Vreelandella piezotolerans: one gene and its partner. The protein of the gene in region 1 interacts with the protein of each later gene in a pairwise test. Links are inferred from orthologs where the notes say so. Each region holds a gene or a part of one and is shown in the gene's direction. Other genes may lie near its edges. The genes, in order: gyrA and gyrB.

Evidence for each region.
Region 2: the proteins of gyrA (region 1) and gyrB interact in binary tests that used the Escherichia coli proteins (3 or more experiments, as listed by UniProt). The link is inferred for Vreelandella piezotolerans from one-to-one orthologs.

What each region holds. Positions count from the first base shown.
Region 1 is NZ_CP048602.1:1,983,000-1,992,853, reverse strand. What follows is about bases 944-4,183. They hold gyrA (DNA gyrase subunit A), read left to right. Parts: upstream 944-1,283; coding sequence 1,284-3,983; downstream 3,984-4,183. Other genes in these bases: serC (3-phosphoserine/phosphohydroxythreonine transaminase), read left to right, coding at 3,967-4,183; GYM47_RS09165 (acyl-CoA thioesterase), read left to right, coding at 944-1,118. Also shown: GYM47_RS09170 (recombination-associated protein RdgC), read right to left, coding at 1-517; more of GYM47_RS09165, read left to right, coding at 684-943; more of serC, read left to right, coding at 4,184-5,070; pheA (prephenate dehydratase), read left to right, coding at 5,076-6,167; GYM47_RS09145 (bifunctional prephenate dehydrogenase/3-phosphoshikimate 1-carboxyvinyltransferase), read left to right, coding at 6,170-8,452; cmk ((d)CMP kinase), read left to right, coding at 8,442-9,131; rpsA (30S ribosomal protein S1), read left to right, coding at 9,316-9,854. UniProt on the Escherichia coli protein: A type II topoisomerase that negatively supercoils closed circular double-stranded (ds) DNA in an ATP-dependent manner to maintain chromosomes in an underwound state.
Region 2 is NZ_CP048602.1:1,171-10,852, forward strand. The notes cover bases 2,352-5,419. They hold gyrB (DNA topoisomerase (ATP-hydrolyzing) subunit B), read left to right. Parts: upstream 2,352-2,709; coding sequence 2,710-5,130; downstream 5,131-5,419. Other genes in these bases: recF (DNA replication/repair protein RecF), read left to right, coding at 2,352-2,670; gmhB (D-glycero-beta-D-manno-heptose 1,7-bisphosphate 7-phosphatase), read right to left, coding at 5,245-5,419. In the rest of the region: chromosomal replication initiator protein DnaA, read left to right, coding at 1-300; dnaN (DNA polymerase III subunit beta), read left to right, coding at 361-1,464; more of recF, read left to right, coding at 1,567-2,351; more of gmhB, read right to left, coding at 5,420-5,805; glyS (glycine--tRNA ligase subunit beta), read right to left, coding at 5,972-8,038; glyQ (glycine--tRNA ligase subunit alpha), read right to left, coding at 8,038-9,009; rfaD (ADP-glyceromanno-heptose 6-epimerase), read left to right, coding at 9,119-9,682. UniProt on the Escherichia coli protein: DNA gyrase negatively supercoils closed circular double-stranded DNA in an ATP-dependent manner to maintain chromosomes in an underwound state.

The sequences.
Region 1 (9,854 bases):
TGGGCAACGTTTGGCTACTGAGCGGCGTGACTTTCAAGCTGCCGAGGGTTTCGCGCAGCAGGTCCAGTACATCCTCAGCGCGGCTGCGCGAGCTGGCATTCACGCCAATGAGCTGACGCTTCGTGTCCCACCAGAGGTCGATTTTTTGGCTGCGGACGAAGGCGCGGGGCAAGAGCGCTTCGGTAACTTGCTCTTTGAGTGCCATTTTTTCTTTACGGGTCACTTTACGCCCTTCGCTGGCCTCGATGTCAGCGACCTTTTCATCGACTTCTTCTTTGACGACCGAGGCGGGAAGCAGACGTTCCTGGCGCAAGGCCGAGAGTAGGCGGTGCCCCTGAATCTCATGGACACGCTGGTCGCCGCCTAGCCGTCCGGCAGGAGCCGTCCAGCCCAAGCGGCGTGCATCCGCATTGCCTAGCGGCTTGGCCGCGTGCTCATCCAGTGCATTGGCCAGGGTTTGGCTATCTAGCTCGGGAGCGCCGTGCAGGCGATATAAATGCAGGTGCTTAAACCACATGTCACCGATCCTATGAAAAAGGTGGCACATTATGTCGAAACGCGGCCTTTCCTACCAGCACCTTGGCGCAGCGACTTGCTGTTGCACTAGTTTAAAACTTGTGTTTGATTTGCAAGGTGTTAACGATTCCTTGCCCATTTCCATAAGCAGTGAACAAGAGGATGCTATGTCTGAATCAATTTCCCAAGTTAGTATGCGGGTTCGTGGTTACCATTTGGATGGCTATGGCCATGTCAACAATGCGCGCTACTTGGAGTTCATGGAGGAAGGGCGATGGGCGTTCTTTGACGAACATCCCCGGCTCATTGGGCAGCTTCACAGTGCTGGTCGCGCTTTCGTCGTCGTCAATTTGAACATCGACTATCGCGCGGCGGCCGTGCAAGGGGACGATTTGCAGGTATTCACGGGCATCGTCGACGTGGGTGAGCGAAGTGCGCTCTGCCATCACCGCATCGTTCGATCTGACGGCACCTTGATCGCCCAGGCCGACCTCACCTTCGTTCTGTTGGATGTGAAGGCCAATAAAGCCGCCGCCATCGAAGGGGAGGTGCGCGATGTGTTGCAGGGGATGGTCGTGGCCAAGGAGTCGTTCACGGCCTGAGTGGTAATGGTGGTGTCATCGACTGCCCTTGATGCGTATGCAGTGGTATGATGGTCGGGTATCTGCGCGCCGTCTTCCCGTGCTAAGTCTCGTACGGCAAAAGACGGCATTTTCAAGCGCTTTCAACTCTCGCAGTGCCAATGCAGTGCAAAGGATCTGACTTTCATGGGTGACATCGCCAGAGAAATCTTGCCCGTCAATATTGAAGACGAGCTCAAACAGTCGTACCTCGACTATGCGATGAGTGTCATTATCGGTCGCGCGCTCCCCGACGTGCGCGACGGCCTCAAGCCCGTTCACCGGCGTGTGCTGTTTGCCATGCACGAGCTGGGCAATGACTGGAATAAACCGTACAAAAAGTCGGCGCGTGTCGTCGGCGATGTCATCGGTAAATACCACCCGCACGGAGATAGTGCGGTGTATGACACCATCGTACGCATGGCGCAGCACTTCTCCATGCGTCATGTGCTGGTGGATGGACAAGGTAACTTTGGCTCCATCGACGGTGACAACGCGGCGGCCATGCGTTACACCGAGGTGCGCATGGCGCGTCTAGCCCACGAGCTGCTGGCGGATCTCGAAAAAGACACGGTCGATTGGGTCGATAACTACGACGGCACCGAACGAATCCCAGACGTACTGCCTACGAAAGTTCCCAACCTGTTGATCAACGGGTCGTCGGGCATCGCGGTGGGCATGGCGACGAACATCCCGCCGCACAACATGCGGGAAGTGATCGACGGTTGCTTGGCGCTCATCGACGACTACACGCTCTCGGTGGATGATCTGATGCAATACATCCCCGGTCCTGATTTCCCCACCGGGGGGATCATCAACGGGCGTGCGGGCATTCTCGATGCTTACCGCACTGGCCGTGGACGTATTTACGTGCGCGCGTGCCACACCATCGAGCACGACGATAAAACCGGCCGTGACCATATCATCATCACCGAGCTGCCGTATCAGGTGAACAAGGCGCGGCTGATCGAGAAAATTGCCGAGCTGGTCAAAGAGAAGAAAATCGACGGCATCGCCGAGCTGCGTGACGAGTCAGACAAGGATGGCCTGCGCGTGGTGATCGAAATCAAGCGCGGTGAGTCCGGCGAAGTCGTCGTCAATAACCTGTTTGCGCAAACTCAGCTTCAGAACGTGTTTGGCATCAACATGGTGGCGCTTGAGAATGGCCAGCCGCGTACGCTCAATCTCAAAGAGATGCTCGAGGCGTTCATTCGCCATCGCCGCGAGGTCGTCACCCGCAGGACGCTTTTCGAGCTCAAGAAAGCCCGTGAGCGTGGTCATCTGTTGGAAGGCCTAGCCGTGGCCATCTCCAACATCGATGAGGTCATCGAGCTGATCAAGGCCTCTCCCAATGCCGCTGAAGCGCGTGAAAAGCTGCTGGCGAAGGTGTGGCGGCCCGGGCAGGTGACGGCCATGCTGGAGCGCGCTGGCGCGACTTCCTGTAAGCCAGAAGAGTTGGAAGAGGGCTTTGGCCTCAACCCCTCGGCCACGGAATATCGGCTCTCGCCCGCCCAGGCGCAGGCCATTCTAGAGCTTCGCCTACACCGTTTGACCGGGCTGGAAACCGAGAAGCTGCTCGATGAGTATCTCTCCATCCTCGAAAAGATCGCCGAGTTTACCGAGATTTTGGCCTCCGCCGATCGCCTGATGGAAGTGATCCGCGAAGAGCTACATGCAGTGCGTGATCAGTTCGGGGACGATCGCCGCACGGAGATCCAGGCAAGCCACTTGGATCTTTCCATCGAAGATTTGATTGCCGAAGAGGACATGGTCGTCACCGTTTCCCGCTCGGGCTATGCGAAGACGCAACCGCTATCGGATTATCAGGCGCAGCGCCGCGGCGGTCGTGGTAAGTCGGCGACATCCATGAAAGACGAAGACGTCATCGAGCACCTGCTGGTGGCCTCGACCCACGACACCGTGCTGCTCTTCTCCAACCGTGGCAAGGTGTACTGGCTGAAAGTGTACGAAATGCCGAATGCCAGCCGTGGCTCCCGTGGTAAACCGTTGGTCAACATGCTGCCGCTGGAAGAGGGCGAGTCGGTCAACGCCATTTTGCCGGTGCGCGACTATGACCCCGAGCACTACATCTTCTTCGCTACAGCCAATGGCACGGTGAAGCGTACCAGCCTCGAACAGTTCTCCCGTCCGCGCAGCGTTGGTTTGATTGCGATCGATCTTGAAGAGGGCGACCGTTTGGTGGGGGCGGCGATTACGTCGGGCTCCGATCACGCGATGCTGCTCTCTTCCAACGGTAAAGCGATCCGTTTCGAAGAGGGTAACGTGCGCGCTATGGGCCGTACCGCTCGCGGCGTGCGTGGCATGCGTCTCGCCGATGAGGCGGAAGTGATCAGCCTGATCATTCCCAAGAGTCAGCAGATCGATGCCGAAGCCGATACCGACGCAGATGTGGATGCCCCAGAAGAAGCCCTTGCTTCAAGCGAAAGCGAGGGCCAGATATATATCCTGACGGCCAGTGAGAATGGATACGGCAAGCGTACACGCCTCGAAGAGTTCCCGCTGCGCGGCCGGGGTGGACAAGGCGTCATCGCCATGCAAACCAGTGAGCGTAACGGCTCGCTAGTGGCGGCGATGCAGGTCTACGACAGCGACGAAATGATGTTGATCACCGATCGTGGTACGTTGGTACGTACCCGCGTAGAGGAGGTCTCCATCACCTCCCGAAACACGCAAGGGGTCATGCTGATTCGTTTGGGGAAAGAAGAGAAATTGGTGAAAACCGTTCGCGTGGACGAGCCTGAAGAGACGGATGACGTAGACACGGGCGAACCAGCAGACGCAGACAATGGCGCACAGGAACCGGGAACCGATGACACGTCATTATAATTTTTGTGCAGGGCCCGCAGCCCTGCCTAGCGCCGTACTCGAGCGCGCCCGTAGCGAGCTGCTGGACTATCAAGGTCGCGGCTTGTCGGTCATGGAGATGAGTCACCGCAGCGACGAGTTCGTTGCGATTGCAGAGCGCGCCGAAGCCGATCTTCGTGACCTGTTAGCCATTCCTAGTCACTACCGCGTGCTCTTTCTTCAAGGCGGCGCGAGCATGCAGTTCTCGATGATTCCGATGAACCTGCTGGGCCAAGGGGGCAGTGCCAATTTCATCCAAACGGGGGTTTGGGGGAAGAAAGCGCTGAATGAGGCCAAGCGACTGGGTTTTGCCTGCCACGTCGCGGCCAGCAGCGAGGCAAATGGGCATACGGCCGTCCCGGGTGAGGAATCACTGACGATCAGCGATGATGCGGCTTACTTGCATTACACCTCCAATGAAACCATTGGAGGGTTGGAGTTCGACTATATCCCGCAGGCGATTCGAGTAGATGGCAACGACGTGCCGCTGGTGTGCGACATGTCGTCGAACATCCTCTCTGGCCCCATTGATGTCAGTGAGTTTGGCGTCATTTATGCGGGCGCTCAGAAGAACATTGGTCCGGCAGGTTTGACCATCGTTTTGGTTCGCGATGACCTGCTGGGAAGCGCGCCCAGCACCATCCCGTCACTATTCGATTATCAACTGCTGGCGGAAGCGGGTTCCATGGTCAACACGCCACCTACTTACGCGTGGTATTTATCGGGCCTTGTTTTTCAATGGTTGAAAAACGATGTGGGTGGCTTGGAAGCGATGGATGCGATGAATCAGCGTAAAGCGCAAAAGCTATACGCCGCGATCGACGGCAGTCGTTTTTACAGCAATCCCATTGCGCGACAGAACCGTTCTCGTATGAACGTACCGTTCGTACTGGCAGATGAACGTCTGGACGCGCTGTTCTTACGGGAGGCCGACGAGGCTGGGCTGCTCAACTTGAAAGGGCATCGTAGCGTAGGCGGCATGCGCGCTAGTTTGTATAACGCCGTTCCCGAAGAGGCGGTCGATGCTTTAATTGCCTTCATGGCGGATTTCGAACAACGAAGAGGCTAACCAACATGTCCGATACGCCGATCCATTTAGACGACTTGCGTCAACGTATCGACCAGTTGGATGGCGATATTCTGCGCTTGATCAGTGAGCGAGCGAACTGTGCTCAGCAGGTCGCTCATGTGAAGCTTGCTCAAGATAAAGATGCCGTCTTCTATCGTCCTGAGCGGGAAGCGCAGGTGCTGCGACGCATCATGGCGCTGAACAAGGGACCGCTGGACTCCGAAGAGATGGCTCGCTTGTTCCGTGAAATCATGTCGGCCTGCCTCGCGCTAGAGCAGCCGGTCAAAGTGGCTTACCTCGGCCCAGAAGGCACATTTACCCAGCAAGCCGCGCTGAAGCACTTTGGTGAAAGCGCGGTCAGCTTGCCCATGGCCGCGATCGACGAAGTGTTTCGTGAAGTGGAAGCGGGCGCGGTGAATTATGGCGTCGTCCCGGTGGAGAACTCCACCGAAGGCGTCGTCAATCATACGCTCGACACCTTCATGGATTCGTCCATCAAAATTTGTGGCGAAGTGGTGCTGCGTATTCATCATCATTTGTTGATCAGCGAAACCACGCGTCAAGACAAAGTATCGCGGATCTATTCGCATCCGCAGTCATTTGGCCAGTGCCGCAAATGGTTGGACGCGCATTATCCCCACGCCGAGCGTGTGCCGGTGTCGTCCAACGCAGAAGCAGCGAAGCTAGTGAAAACCGAGTGGCACAGCGCTGCGATTGCTGGGGACATGGCCGCCAAGCTTTACGGTTTGGAGCGCATCGCCGATAAAATCGAAGACCGTCCGGATAACTCCACGCGCTTTTTGATCATTGGCAATCAAGATATTCCCATGTCGGGTGAAGACAAAACCTCCATCGTCGTGGCCATGCGTAACCAGCCGGGTGCGCTGCACGACCTGTTGGAGCCTTTTCATCGTCATAAGATCGATTTAACGCGTATCGAAACGCGCCCGTCACGTACGGGGGTTTGGAACTACGTTTTCTTCATCGATTTCAAAGGCCACCGCGACGAGCCACAAGTGGCGGCGGTACTAGAAGAGGTGCGTCTGCGCGCATCCGAGCTTCGCGTGTTGGGCTCCTACCCTCAGGGCGTGCTGTGACAGTGTCGGCGCGCTCGAGTAAGCACACTCCCTGCCTCGAATCACGTGTGCTGATAGTGGGTCTTGGATTGATAGGAGGGTCATTGGCCGCTGCGCTTCGCGTCGACGGCTATCAGGGCCATGTCGTGGCCTGCGATCCCAATCCAGATGAGATCGCGCTCGGCATCGAGCTTGGGATCGTCGATTCTGGGGGCACTCGGCTTGACGAGCTGCTCGAAGGCGTCTCAATGGTCGTCCTGGCAGTGCCTGTGCTGGCTATGGAGAGCGTCATGGCCCAGTTGGCCGCGGCGCTCCCTCGTGCGGCTCGCGACGTCGTCATTACCGACGTGGGCAGTACCAAGGCAACGATCCGCGAGTGTGCCGAGCGGGTCTTTGGCAGCATGCCGCCGAACATGGTGCTAGGTCATCCTATCGCAGGGTCCGAAAAGAGCGGTGTGGCGGCGGCCAACCCCACGCTGTATGTGAATCATAAGGTGATTTTGACACCGGAGCCCAACGTCTACGAGCAGGCGCTGATGCGAGTAGAAGCGTTATGGCTGGCCTGTGGCGCGGACGTTCTCCACATGAGTGTGGAGCGCCATGACCAAGTATTGGCGCGCACCAGCCATCTGCCCCACCTGTTGGCCTTTTCCCTGGTGGATACCCTAGCGCGTCAGGATGAGCGGCTGGATATTTTTCGTTATGCCGCAGGCGGGTTCCGAGACTTCACGCGCATTGCGGGCAGCGATCCGGTCATGTGGCGGGATATTTTCATTGCCAACCGAGAGGCAGTGCTATCGTCGCTGGATGATTTTGAGGCCGGTCTAAAGCGTCTGCGTCAAGCCGTGGAGGAGGGGGATAGCGATGCACTCATCGCCACCTTCGACCGGGCCAGTCATGCGCGTCACTATTTCGATACATTATTGAACAAAACCAGTTATCAGGCGGAATATCATATGCAACCACACGGTAAAGTGACTTATCGGGTGCAGCCAGGCGGCAAGGCGCAGGGGCGCTTGCGCGTGCCGGGCGATAAATCCATGTCCCACCGCTCGATCATGCTAGGCGCTCTGGCCGAAGGCGTGACGGAAGTCAAAGGCTTCCTGGAGGGCGAAGATAGTCTGGCCACCTTACAGGCCTTTCGTGAAATGGGGGTGGCCATCGAAGGCCCGCACCAGGGGCGCGTGACCATTCACGGTGTTGGTATGCACGGTCTCAAGGCGCCGGCAGGCCCGCTGTATGTAGGTAACTCTGGCACCGCCATGCGCCTGTTTGCCGGGCTGCTGGCGGGTCAGGCGTTCGATAGCGAATTGACTGGCGATGAGTCGCTAACCAAGCGTCCAATGGGCCGAGTGGCCGACCCGCTGCGCCTGATGGGCGCAATGATCGACACCGCCGAAGGCGGTCGCCCGCCGCTGAAAATCCACGGTGGCAAAGCGCTGAAAGGCATCCACTACGATATGCCCATGGCCAGCGCCCAAGTGAAGTCTTGTCTGCTGCTCGCGGGGCTTTATGCCGAGGGCGAAACCCGTGTGCGTGAGCCGGCGCCGACCCGTGACCATACCGAACGCATGCTCAATGGGTTTGGTTATGAGGTGTCCCGTGAAGGCGATACCTGCTGGCTGCAAGGCGGCGGCCGACTCACTGCAGGGCCCATCGACGTTCCCTCCGATATCTCTTCGGCGACGTTCTTTCTCGTCGCGGCTGCGATTACGCCAGGCTCCGATATCGTTTTGGAGCACGTGGGCATCAATCCGACGCGGATTGGCGTTATCAATATCTTGCAGCTCATGGGCGCTGATTTAACGCTTCAAAACGAGCGCGAAGTGGGAGGCGAGCCGGTTGCCGATATTCGTATTCGTTACGCGCCTTTGAAAGGCATCGATATTCCAGTCGATCAAGTGCCGCTGGCCATCGATGAGTTCCCCGCGCTGTTCATTGCGGCGTCCAATGCGTACGGGACGACGCGCCTGCGCGGCGCAGAAGAGCTTCGCGTGAAGGAGTCCGACCGTATTCAGGCAATGGCTGATGGCCTTGCGGTGCTTGGCGTTGAACATACGGTGGTAGAGGATGGTATCGACATTGTCGGTAACGGCAATGACAGTGGCCCGAGCTATGGCGGTGGTCGTATCGATAGTCTGGGCGATCACCGTATTGCCATGGCGTTTGCCATTGCGTCGCTACGTGCGGGTGCCGAGATCATCATCGATGACTGTGCCAACGTGGCGACCTCGTTCCCCGATTTCGTCGCGCTCGCTCAACGGATTGGGATGAGCGTCGAGGTGGAGGGTGCCAATGACCACTAAGGTACCTGTGCTGACGATCGATGGCCCCGGCGGTGCCGGTAAAGGCACGATTAGCAGCCTCGTGGCCGAGCGGTTGGGTTGGCATCTGCTGGATAGTGGGGCGCTTTATCGTTTGACGGCGCAAGCCGCCGTCAAACATGGCGTCTCGTTGGAGAATGAGGCGGCACTGGCGAGTATCGCGGCATCGTTGGATGTCGAGTTTCCGGTAGAGGATGGCTTGCCTTGCACGCTCTTAGAGGGTGAGGACGTTGGTCGCGCCATCCGTACCGAGCAAGCCGGTGAACGCGCCTCCAAGGTGGCCGCTTTGCCGCAAGTGCGTTCGGCACTGCTCCAGCGCCAGCGCGATTTTTGTCAAGCGCCTGGGCTCGTGGCAGATGGGCGCGATATGGGAACGGTCGTCTTCCCCGATGCCCCCTTGAAGATTTTTTTGACGGCCAGTGCCGAAGAACGGGCACGCAGACGGTATCTACAGTTGCAGGAAGCAGGGGTGGATGCTAGTCTGTCGAGTCTTTTAAAGGAGATTCAGGCACGCGATGCACGCGACACGCAGCGCAGTGTGGCTCCTCTCAAGCCGGCAGACGATGCCATCACGCTTGATACCACGCGCCTGAGCATACCGGAAGTGGTTGATCGGCTGACCGAACTGCTTGCCCAACGCGGCATGGCTGACGGCATTTGATTCTCCCTTGCGGCGTTTTTGGAAAGGTGTCACGACGTGGCAGGGCGACAGCCTCATCTCAGTGAGCCCGGTCAGGTCTAACCAGCGCTAACGCCTCCAAAAGCTGAGTGACATTAGGCCCGTACTCGCTGGTGGTACGGAGAAGGCAGTTATGCCTCAACAACGTTGATCACGTAGGAAAACCATGAGCGAAAGCTTTGCTGAACTGTTTGAACAGTCTCTTAACGACATCAACATGGAGCCAGGCGCCATCGTCGCGGCTCAGGTTGTCGACATTGACGGTGACTGGGTTACCGTTAACGCGGGTCTGAAGTCCGAAGGACAAATTCCTGCGGCACAATTCCGCGATGAAAACGGTGAACTGACCATCGCCATCGGTGACGACGTTCACGTTGCATTGGAAGCCGTCGAAGATGGTTTCGGTGAAACACGTCTGTCCCGTGAAAAAGCCAAGCGTGCAGAAGCTTGGAAGATTCTGGAAGCAGCCTTCGAGAAAGACGAAATCGTCAAGGGCGTGATCAACGGTAAAGTCAAAGGCGGCTTCACTGTCGACGTCGACTCTATCCGTGCCTTCTTGCCGGGCTCTCTGGTTGACGTTCGTCCGGTTCGTGACACTGCGCACCTGGAAAATAAAGAGCTGGATTTCAAAGTCATCAAGCTCGATCCGAAGCGCAACAACGTCGTCGTATCGCGTCGTGCCGTGCTGGAAGCAGAAAACAGCGC
Region 2 (9,682 bases), 2.0 Mb from region 1 along the record:
CTGCAGGACAAGCAGGTCGGGGTGGATAATATTCAGCGCACGGTGGCTGAATATTACAAAATCAAAGTGGCGGATCTGCTTTCCAAGCGACGCTCGCGCTCGGTGGCGCGCCCCCGGCAGGTGGCGATGGCACTGGCAAAAGAGCTCACCAATCATAGCTTGCCGGAAATTGGCGATGCGTTTGGTGGCCGTGATCACACCACCGTGCTGCATGCCTGCCGAAAAGTAAAAGCGCTGCAAGAAGAGAATGCGGATATTCGCGAGGATTACAAAAATCTTCTTCGCCTGCTAACAAGTTAACCTTTTTTCGTTTACGCCTGCCAAGCGGCAGGCCTTTCAGGATAGAAAACCGGAGTTTCGATGAAATTTACCATTTCCCGAGAGGCGCTGCTTCGCCCGCTGACTCTGGTGGCGGGCGTAGTGGAACGGCGCCAAACGCTGCCTGTGCTCTCTAACGTCTTGATTCAAGTGGAAGGTGACCAGGTCGCGCTGACCGGCACCGACTTGGAAGTCGAGCTGGTAGGCCGCACGGTGGCCAGCCAAGTGGACCAAGCAGGGGCGGCAACCGTACCGGCTAGAAAGCTGATGGATATTTGTAAGTCGCTGCCCGAACAGTCCGACATTCAATTAGCCGTCGAAGAGGGACGCGCCGTATTACGTAGTGGTCGTTCGCGCTTTACACTTTCTACACTACCTGTGGCAGAGTTTCCTAATATCGAAGATGCCGATGGAAGTCAGGAGCTTAGCGTTCCCCGTGGCACGCTCAAGCATCTGATCGAATCCACTTCCTTCGCCATGGCTCAGCAGGACGTACGCTATTACCTCAACGGTATGCTGTTAGAGATTCAGAGCAATCTGCTACGCACGGTCGCTACTGACGGACACCGATTGGCGATGTGCTCGCGTCCTATCGAGGTCGCGGTGAGCCAAGCCCAAAAACTCATCGTGCCTCGCAAAGGTATCTTGGAGCTGTCCCGTCTTCTGGATGACAGCGACGAGCCGGTTAGCCTGACGCTTGGTTCGACCCATGTGCGTGCCCACACGGGTGACTTCACGTTTACGTCGAAGCTGATCGACGGCAAGTTTCCGGACTACGAACGCGTGGTGCCGCGTAACGGCGATAAAGTGCTCATCGCCGAGCGTGCCGAGCTTCGTCAAGTGCTGTCACGTACCGCCATTCTCTCCAACGAAAAGTATCGCGGGGTGCGCCTCTATTTGGAGGAGGGCAACCTCAAAGTCATGGCGAACAACCCTGAACAGGAAGAGGCCGAGGAGAATGTCGCCGTCGAATACAATGGCAGCGCCATGGAGGTCGGTTTCAACGTGGGTTATCTGGTAGACGTGCTTTCCGTATTGGATGAAGACCGCGTACAGATGACGTTAGCCGACCCCAATAGCAGCGCACTGCTGGAAGAGCCGGGCGGCGGCGATGCGCTTTACGTCGTGATGCCGATGCGCTTATAACGCAAGGAATGGGATGAAGAACGGCGCTTCTGGTTGCAGAAGCGCCGTTTTCGCATAGGGCACGTCTGGCGATTGGAACGGTCTTACAAGGTGCATTGACGGATGAGCGTGACACAACTCACTTTTCAGGGACTGCGCAATTTAGCGCCAGTCACGCTTCATCCCTCATCGCGCATCAACGTGATCCATGGCGTGAACGGTAGCGGAAAGACTAGCTTGCTAGAGGGGATTCACATCCTCGGCATGGGACGCTCTTTTCGCACGCGTCAGCTCAAGAATGCTATTCAAATGGACGCCCCTTATATGACGCTATATGGACGTTTAGCGGGGGATCCTGAGGTGACGCTTGGTGTCAGGCGTATGCGTGCTCAGCGTGAGCTGGAGCTACGTCTGAGGGGAGAGAAAGGCGTAAGGTTAGCCGAGCTCGTCGAAGCCATGCCGCTACAGCTCATCAACCCGGATGCGTTTCGTTTGCTGGAAGGTTCACCCGCCGGCCGTCGCGAGTTTTTGGATTGGGGAGTGTTTCACGTGAAACACCACTTTCTGGATGCTTGGCGTCGGACCCGGCGTGCGGTGAAACATCGGAATGCGCTTCTCAGGCGTGGTAGAATAGTGCCCAATGAAATAGCGGTTTGGGAGCAAGAGTTAGCACTCTGGGGCGAACAAATGGATGCGCTTCGCCAAGCATGGTTTAACGAATTTCTTCCCGTATTCAATGAGACCCTGAAGACACTATTGCCGCTACCGGGTTTAACGTTGCGCTATGCGCGCGGTTGGGATAGACAGCGCTCGTTGGCAGAAGTGCTGCACGATAGCCGTAACACGGACCAGCAGATGGGCTTTACCCAGCAAGGCCCTCAGCGTGCGGATTTGCGCATCCGGCTGAATAAACAGCCTGCCATTGAGGTGCTTTCCAGAGGCCAGCAGAAGCTCGTGGTGAGTGCATTGAAGCTTGCTCAAGGTAGGCTTCTGGAAAGTACCGCACAGCGGCACTGTATCTATTTGATTGACGATTTACCGGCAGAGCTAGATGAGCATAACCGCCGCCAGTTCTGCACGTTACTCGAAGAGATGCAGTGCCAAGCATTTATTACCAGCGTCGAACCCACCGCGCTGAGCGACGTCTGGCAGCCTTCTACAGCCGTGGAGTTGTTTCACGTGAAACACTCCACGCAAGGGCTTAGCCAATGTCAGCCAGATGGGTAGACGACACGGAACGAGACAGACTTCACGACGGAGTGGTCAATGAGCGAGCAGGCTTACGATTCATCAAGCATCAAGGTGCTCAAAGGGCTAGACGCAGTACGTAAGCGTCCAGGCATGTATATCGGTGACACCGACGACGGCACCGGGCTGCACCACATGGTTTTCGAGCTGGTGGATAACTCCATCGATGAAGCCCTGGCCGGCCACTGTAGCGAAATTCGTGTGGTGATCCACCCGGATGAATCGGTAACCGTAAGCGATAATGGTCGAGGGATTCCGACCGAGCTACACGAGGGCGAGGGTGTCTCTGCGGCGGAAGTCATCATGACGGTGCTCCACGCGGGTGGCAAGTTCGACGATAACTCTTATAAAGTATCGGGCGGCTTGCACGGTGTGGGTGTATCGGTGGTGAACGCACTCTCCGAAGAGCTGCGCCTGACGATTTGGCGCCAAGGGGAGGTGTTTGAGCAAATTTATCATCACGGCGTGCCGCAAGCGCCGCTAGGCGTCGTAGGCAAAACGGAAAAAAGCGGTACCCGCGTGCATTTTCGCCCGTCTCCGGCGACGTTTGCCAACATCGAATTCCACTACGATATTCTGGCGAAACGCCTGCGTGAGCTCTCCTTCCTCAACTCGGGTGTAGCCATTCGCCTGATGGATGAGCGTAGCGGCAAAGAGGAGCTGTTCCATTACGAAGGTGGTTTGAAAGCCTTCGTTGACCACTTGAACAAAAACAAAACCGTTCTGAACCCGGTATTCCACTTCAACGCTGGGCGTGATGATGGCGTGGAAGTCGAAGTGGCCATGCAGTGGAGCGATGCCTTCACAGAGAACATCTTCTGTTACACCAACAACATTCCTCAGCGGGATGGCGGTACCCACTTGGCAGGGTTCCGCGCTGCGCTAACGCGTACGCTAAACCACTATATCGAAGCGGAAGGCCTGCTGAAAAAAGCCAAAGTGAACACGTCGGGCGACGACGCCCGTGAAGGCCTGACGGCGATCATCTCCGTCAAAGTGCCCGATCCGAAGTTCTCATCGCAAACCAAGGACAAGCTCGTCTCGTCCGAGGTGAAGACGGCGGTGGAGCAGGAGATGGGTCGCTTGTTTGCCGACTACCTGATCGAAAAACCTAACGAAGCCAAAGCCATCGTCAACAAGATGCTGGACGCGGCACGTGCCCGCGAGGCGGCGCGAAAAGCTAGAGACATGACCCGCCGCAAAGGCGCTCTGGATATCGCGGGTTTGCCGGGCAAACTAGCCGATTGCCAGGAGAAAGACCCCAGCCAGTCGGAGCTTTACCTGGTGGAGGGTGACTCGGCGGGGGGGAGTGCCAAACAGGGGCGTGATCGTCGTACCCAGGCCATTCTGCCGTTGAAAGGTAAAATCCTGAACGTCGAAAAAGCGCGGTTCGATAAGATGCTCTCTTCCGCTGAAGTAGGGACGCTGATTACGGCGCTGGGGTGCGGCATTGGACGCGAAGAGTTCAACCCTGACAAGCTGCGCTACCACTCGGTCATCATCATGACCGACGCCGATGTCGATGGTTCCCACATTCGCACGCTGCTGCTGACGTTCTTCTTCCGTCAGATGCCCGAGCTTATCGAACGTGGCCACATTTTTATCGCGCAGCCGCCGCTTTACAAAATCAAGCGCGGTAAGCAAGAGCTCTATCTGAAAGATGAGCAGGCGATGATCGATTACCTGACCACCACCGCACTGGATGGAGCAGGGCTGCACGTCAATGCAGACGCGCCTGGCATTACCGGGTCGCAGTTGGAAGCACTGGTCAATCAGTACCGCAACGTGATGAAACGTATCGATCGCTTGGCACGGGTGTACCCCATCGAAGTGCTCAAGCAAGCCGTCAATGCGACAGCGTTGCAGGGTGAGACCAGCTTGAAAGATCGCGTCACCATGGAGAACTGGATCGCCGAGCTGCAAAAAGCCATGGACGACAGGGTGGCTTATGAGGGCGGCCCGCGCTATCAGTTCTACCTGCAAGAAGACACCGAGCGTGGCCTGCATCTACCGGCGGTATCGCTGATTGCCCACGGCGTCACCACGGAATACGTGTGGGGCCTGGACTTCTTCGAAAGCGCCGATTACCGCGCCATGGCAGGGTTAGGGGACACCCTCAACGGCTTGCTGGACGAAGGCGCCTACATCGCCCGTGGTGAGCGCCAGAAGCCCGTTGGACACTTCTCTGAAGTGCTGACGTGGCTGATGCAGGAAGGCCAGCGTGGTCTCTCTGTGCAGCGCTATAAAGGGCTAGGTGAGATGAACCCGGACCAGCTATGGGAAACCACCATGGACCCGGATAGCCGTCGTATGTTGCGGGTTACCATCGAAGATGCGGTAGCAGCAGATATGATGTTCAACACCCTTATGGGTGACGAAGTGGAGCCGCGTCGCGACTTTATCGAGACCAACGCGCTCGTTGCTAACCTCGACATCTAAGTGGCTTCTTCACTGTGTTTCACGTGAAACATTGAAAAGCAAAAACCGCAGGCAAAGTGCCTGCGGTTTTTTTATGGGTAGTATCAAGGCCAGCGTGAAAACCGTATCGAAAGATTAATCCAAGGCCTCTGCTAATAAGTCGTCAACAAATGCAGCCAAGTCAGCGTAGACCAAGGCGTGCTCCAGCCCGTTCCCATTTGCGAGGGTCTTTTCGCCTTTACCTGTCTTCACGAGAACGCTACGGCAGCCCATCACTTCACCCGCTTGCAGGTCGCGAAGGCTGTCACCCACCATCCAACTGCCTGTCAGGCTGGGAAGCGTCAGCTTGTCACGTATGTCGGTCAACAGCCCGGGCAGTGGTTTACGGCAGCCGCACTGATCATCTGGCCCATGAGGGCAGTAAGCGATATGCGCTATATGACCACCTTCCGCCTGCACCAGAGTATGCAAACGCTCGTGCATGGCACTGAGCGTGGCGTCATCGTAGTAACCACGAGCGATGCCGGATTGATTGGTGGCCACTGCCACGGTAAAGCCTGCCTGGGTTAACCGCGCAATCGCGCGAATGGCAGACGGGTAGGGGATCCACTCGTCCAAAGATTTGATATAGGCATCCGAGTCGTGATTAATCACGCCATCGCGGTCCAGTATCACGAGTTGCTGAGCGGTGATCATAAGGCTCCCTTCAAGAAAACGTCTCTGCTTAGCGTAAGCGCTGACGAGGCAATGAACGAGTGTTTCACGTGAAACACTCCATTACTCAATAGAAAGCCCGGCTTGTCAAAAGCCGGGCTGTCGGTTGTGCCTCTAGAGCAGTCGATGCGCTCAATCCTTCACCGTCTTACTGGGGTAGCTGAGAGATATCGGCTACTTCCAGGAACAGCGCTTGCAGGCTGGCCAGCAAGGCAAGGCGGTTACGGCGAATGGCATCGTCGTCCGCCATGACCATGACTTGATCGAAGAATGCATCGACCGGCTCGCGGAGGGTGGCGAGCGCGTCCAGTGCCTGCTGGTAATTGCCTGCGGCAAACAGCGGCGACACCTGCTGTTGGCTGGCCGTGACCGCTTCGAAAAGCGATTTTTCCGCCGCTTCTTGAAGTAGCGAGGCGTCGACCTGGGTGCTGCCGTCGTGCTCCTGCTTGCTCAAGATATTGGAAACACGCTTGTTGGCAGCGGCCAATGCCGCGGCTTCTTCACGCTGGGCGAAGGCTTTCACGGCACGTAAGCGGCGCGCAAAATCCAGCGGTTTGGTCACCGGGCGAGCACGAACGGCGAGATACATCTCAGCAGAGATACCCTCCTCCTGGCCCCAGGCGCGGAAGCGGTCGAGCATATAGGTCAACACGTCTTCTACGAGGCCCTCGGCTTTCGGGAGATTCTGGTGCTGGTCAGCAGTGATCTGCAGCAGCTCGCGCAGGTCGAGGTTCAACTCGCCTTTGACCAGGATGTTCAATACGCCAATGGACGCGCGGCGCAGGGCGAAGGGGTCCTTGGCGCCGGTGGGGCGTTGACCAATACCGAAAATGCCTACCAGCGTATCCAGGCGGTCGGCCAGAGCCAGCGCTTGGCCGGTCAAACTGTGCGGAATCGCGTCGCTGGCAAAGCGAGGTAGATACTGCTCCTCCAGCGCCTGGGCAACCTCCGCCGGTTCGCCATCCTGCTCGGCGTAGTAGCGGCCCATAATGCCCTGCAGCTCGGGGAATTCGAGCACCATTTCGGTAACGAGATCACATTTGGCCAGGGCCACAGCGCGTTGCGCATGAGCCACGTCACCCTGGATGCGCTCAGCGATGAAAGTGGCGATGGCCGTGCTGCGGCGGGCCTTGTCCGCCAACGTGCCCAACTGCTGCTGGAAGACTACGCTTTCCAGTTGCGGTATGCGTGAGCCCAGCGTTTGCTTCCGGTCGGTATCGTAGAAGAAGGCGGCATCCGCCAAGCGCGGACGAATGACCTTTTCATTACCGGAGATCACCTGGTCGGGATCCTGGCTCTCGATGTTCGAGATGGTGATGAACAGCGGCTTCAACTTGCCCTGATCATCCAGCAGGTGGAAGTATTTTTGATTGGCCTTCATCGAGGAAATCAGGCACTCGGCAGGTACTTCCAGGAAGCGCTCGTCGAAGCTGCCGGTGAGCGCCACGGGCCACTCCACCAAACCGCTCACCTCGACCAGCAGGTCTTCATCGATGACGGCGTTGGCTTCCTGAACCTCGGCCTCGGCGAGCACCTGCTCACGAATACGCTCGCGGCGCTGCTGGCGGTCGGCCAGAACGTAGGCATTCTCGAGTGCCGCTAGATAGTCATCGGCGTGCTCGAGCTGGATGGCATCCGGCGCGTGGAAACGGTGGCCGTAGGTGGTACGGCTGGCTTCCAGCCCCAGCGCTTCTGCTGCAATGACGTCTTTGCCATACAGGGCCACGAGCCAGTGCACGGGGCGCGAGAACTCGACGCGGGACGCGCCCCAGCGCATATTCTTGGGCACTGGAAGCGAGTGTAGCGTCTTGCGCACCATCTCCGGTAGCAGCGCTTGAACGCTGTCACCTTGCTGCTGCTCGCGGTAGCCAAGCCAGGTGCCTTTATCGGTGTCCAGATGGATCAGATCCTCCACGCTGACACCGCAGGAGCGAGCAAAGCCTTCCGCCGCCTTTGTGGGGACGCCGTCTTTGAAAGCGGCGGCCAGCGCGGGTCCGCGACGCTCTACTTCGCGATCCGGCTGTTTGTCGGCGAGTCCGGTAACCTTCACGGCTAGGCGCCGCGGGGTGGCGTAGGCGGTCACCGCCTCGAAGGGAATCTCGGCGTCCTGTAAGCCTTTTTCGATACCCGAGGCAAAGGCGTCTGAGAGCGTGTCTAGCGCGGTCGGCGGAAGCTCTTCTGCGCCAAGTTCTAATAAAAGCGTATCAACGGCCATTATGCGTCTCCCTGCTCGGCGAGCTCATCTTGTAACAGTTCACGGCGCAATTCCTCCGAGGCCATGGGGAATCCTGCTGCTTTACGAGACTCGAAGTAGGCAGTGGCAACATCACGCGCCATGGTGCGCACGCGTAAAATGAAGCGCTGACGCTCGGTCACGGAAATGGCGTGGCGCGCATCCAGCAGGTTGAAGGTATGCGACGCTTTGAGCACCTGCTCGTAGGCGGGCAGCGGGAGGCTCGCGGCCAGCAGCTTGCTGCACTCTTTTTCCTGATGGTCGAAGGCAGCAAAGAGCTGGTCGACGTCGGCGTGCTCGAAGTTATACGCCGACTGCTCGCGCTCGTTTTGCAGGTAGACATCGCCGTAGCTGACTTTGCTGCCGTCCGGCGCGATGGCCCATACCAGGTCGTAAACGCTCTCCACGTTTTGCAGGTACATGGCGATACGCTCGAGTCCGTAGGTCAACTCGCCGGTGACGGGGTAGCACTCGATACCGCCCGCCTGCTGGAAGTAGGTGAACTGGGTTACTTCCATGCCGTTGAGCCATACTTCCCAGCCCAATCCCCAAGCGCCGAGCGTCGGGGATTCCCAGTTATCTTCTACGAAGCGCACGTCGTGAATCAGCGGATCAAGTCCTAAACGCTTCAGCGAACCCAGATACAGATCCTGCAAGTTGCTGGGCGAAGGCTTCATTACCACCTGAAACTGGTAGTAGTGCTGCAGGCGATTGGGGTTCTCGCCATAGCGGCCGTCGGTTGGGCGGCGGGAAGGCTGAACGTAGGCAGCATTCCAGGTTTCTGGACCAATCGCCCGCAGGAACGTGGCGGGGTGGAAGGTGCCCGCGCCGACTTCCATATCGAGGGGCTGAAGGATGACGCAGCCCTGTTCTGCCCAATACTGTTGCAGAGCAAGGATCAAGCCTTGAAAGGTCGACACATCGGGTGTCGATTGGTTTGTCGAAACACTCATCGCGGAAAGCACCGTTGGCCATGAATTCATAAGCCGTCAAGTATACAATCACAGGCAGATGGGTTATAGGCACGTTAGCCAAAGAGCCGCTTTTGGTAAGGAGAACGAGATGATCGTGGTAACAGGCGGGGCCGGGTTCATCGGCGCCAATATTGTCAAAGCGCTAAATGCTCGCGGCCGTGACGATGTGATGGTGGTCGACGACCTGCGCGATGGCACCAAATTCGTCAATTTGGCGGACTGCACGCTGGCTGACTACTTGGATAAAGACGATTTCATCGCCCGCGTGAAAGCCGCGCTACGTGGTGAAACGGTGGACTTGCCCACCATCGATGCGATTTTCCATGAAGGGGCCTGTTCGGACACCACCGAGTGGGACGGGCACTATATGATGGAGAATAACTTCGAGTACTCCAAAGTGCTGCTCAACTACTGTGAAAAACTGGGCATCCCTTTTCTGTACGCATCGTCGGCGGCGACCTACGGTGGCAGCGAGGTGTTCAAGGAAGCGCCGGAGCATGAGAAGCCGCTCAACGTCTACGGCTACTCCAAGCTACTGTTCGATCAGCACGTTCGCTCGCGCTGGAACGAGTTGACGACTCAAGTGGTAGGTTTCCGCTACTTCAACGTTTACGGGCCGCGAGAGCAGCACAAAGGCAAGATGGCCAGCGTT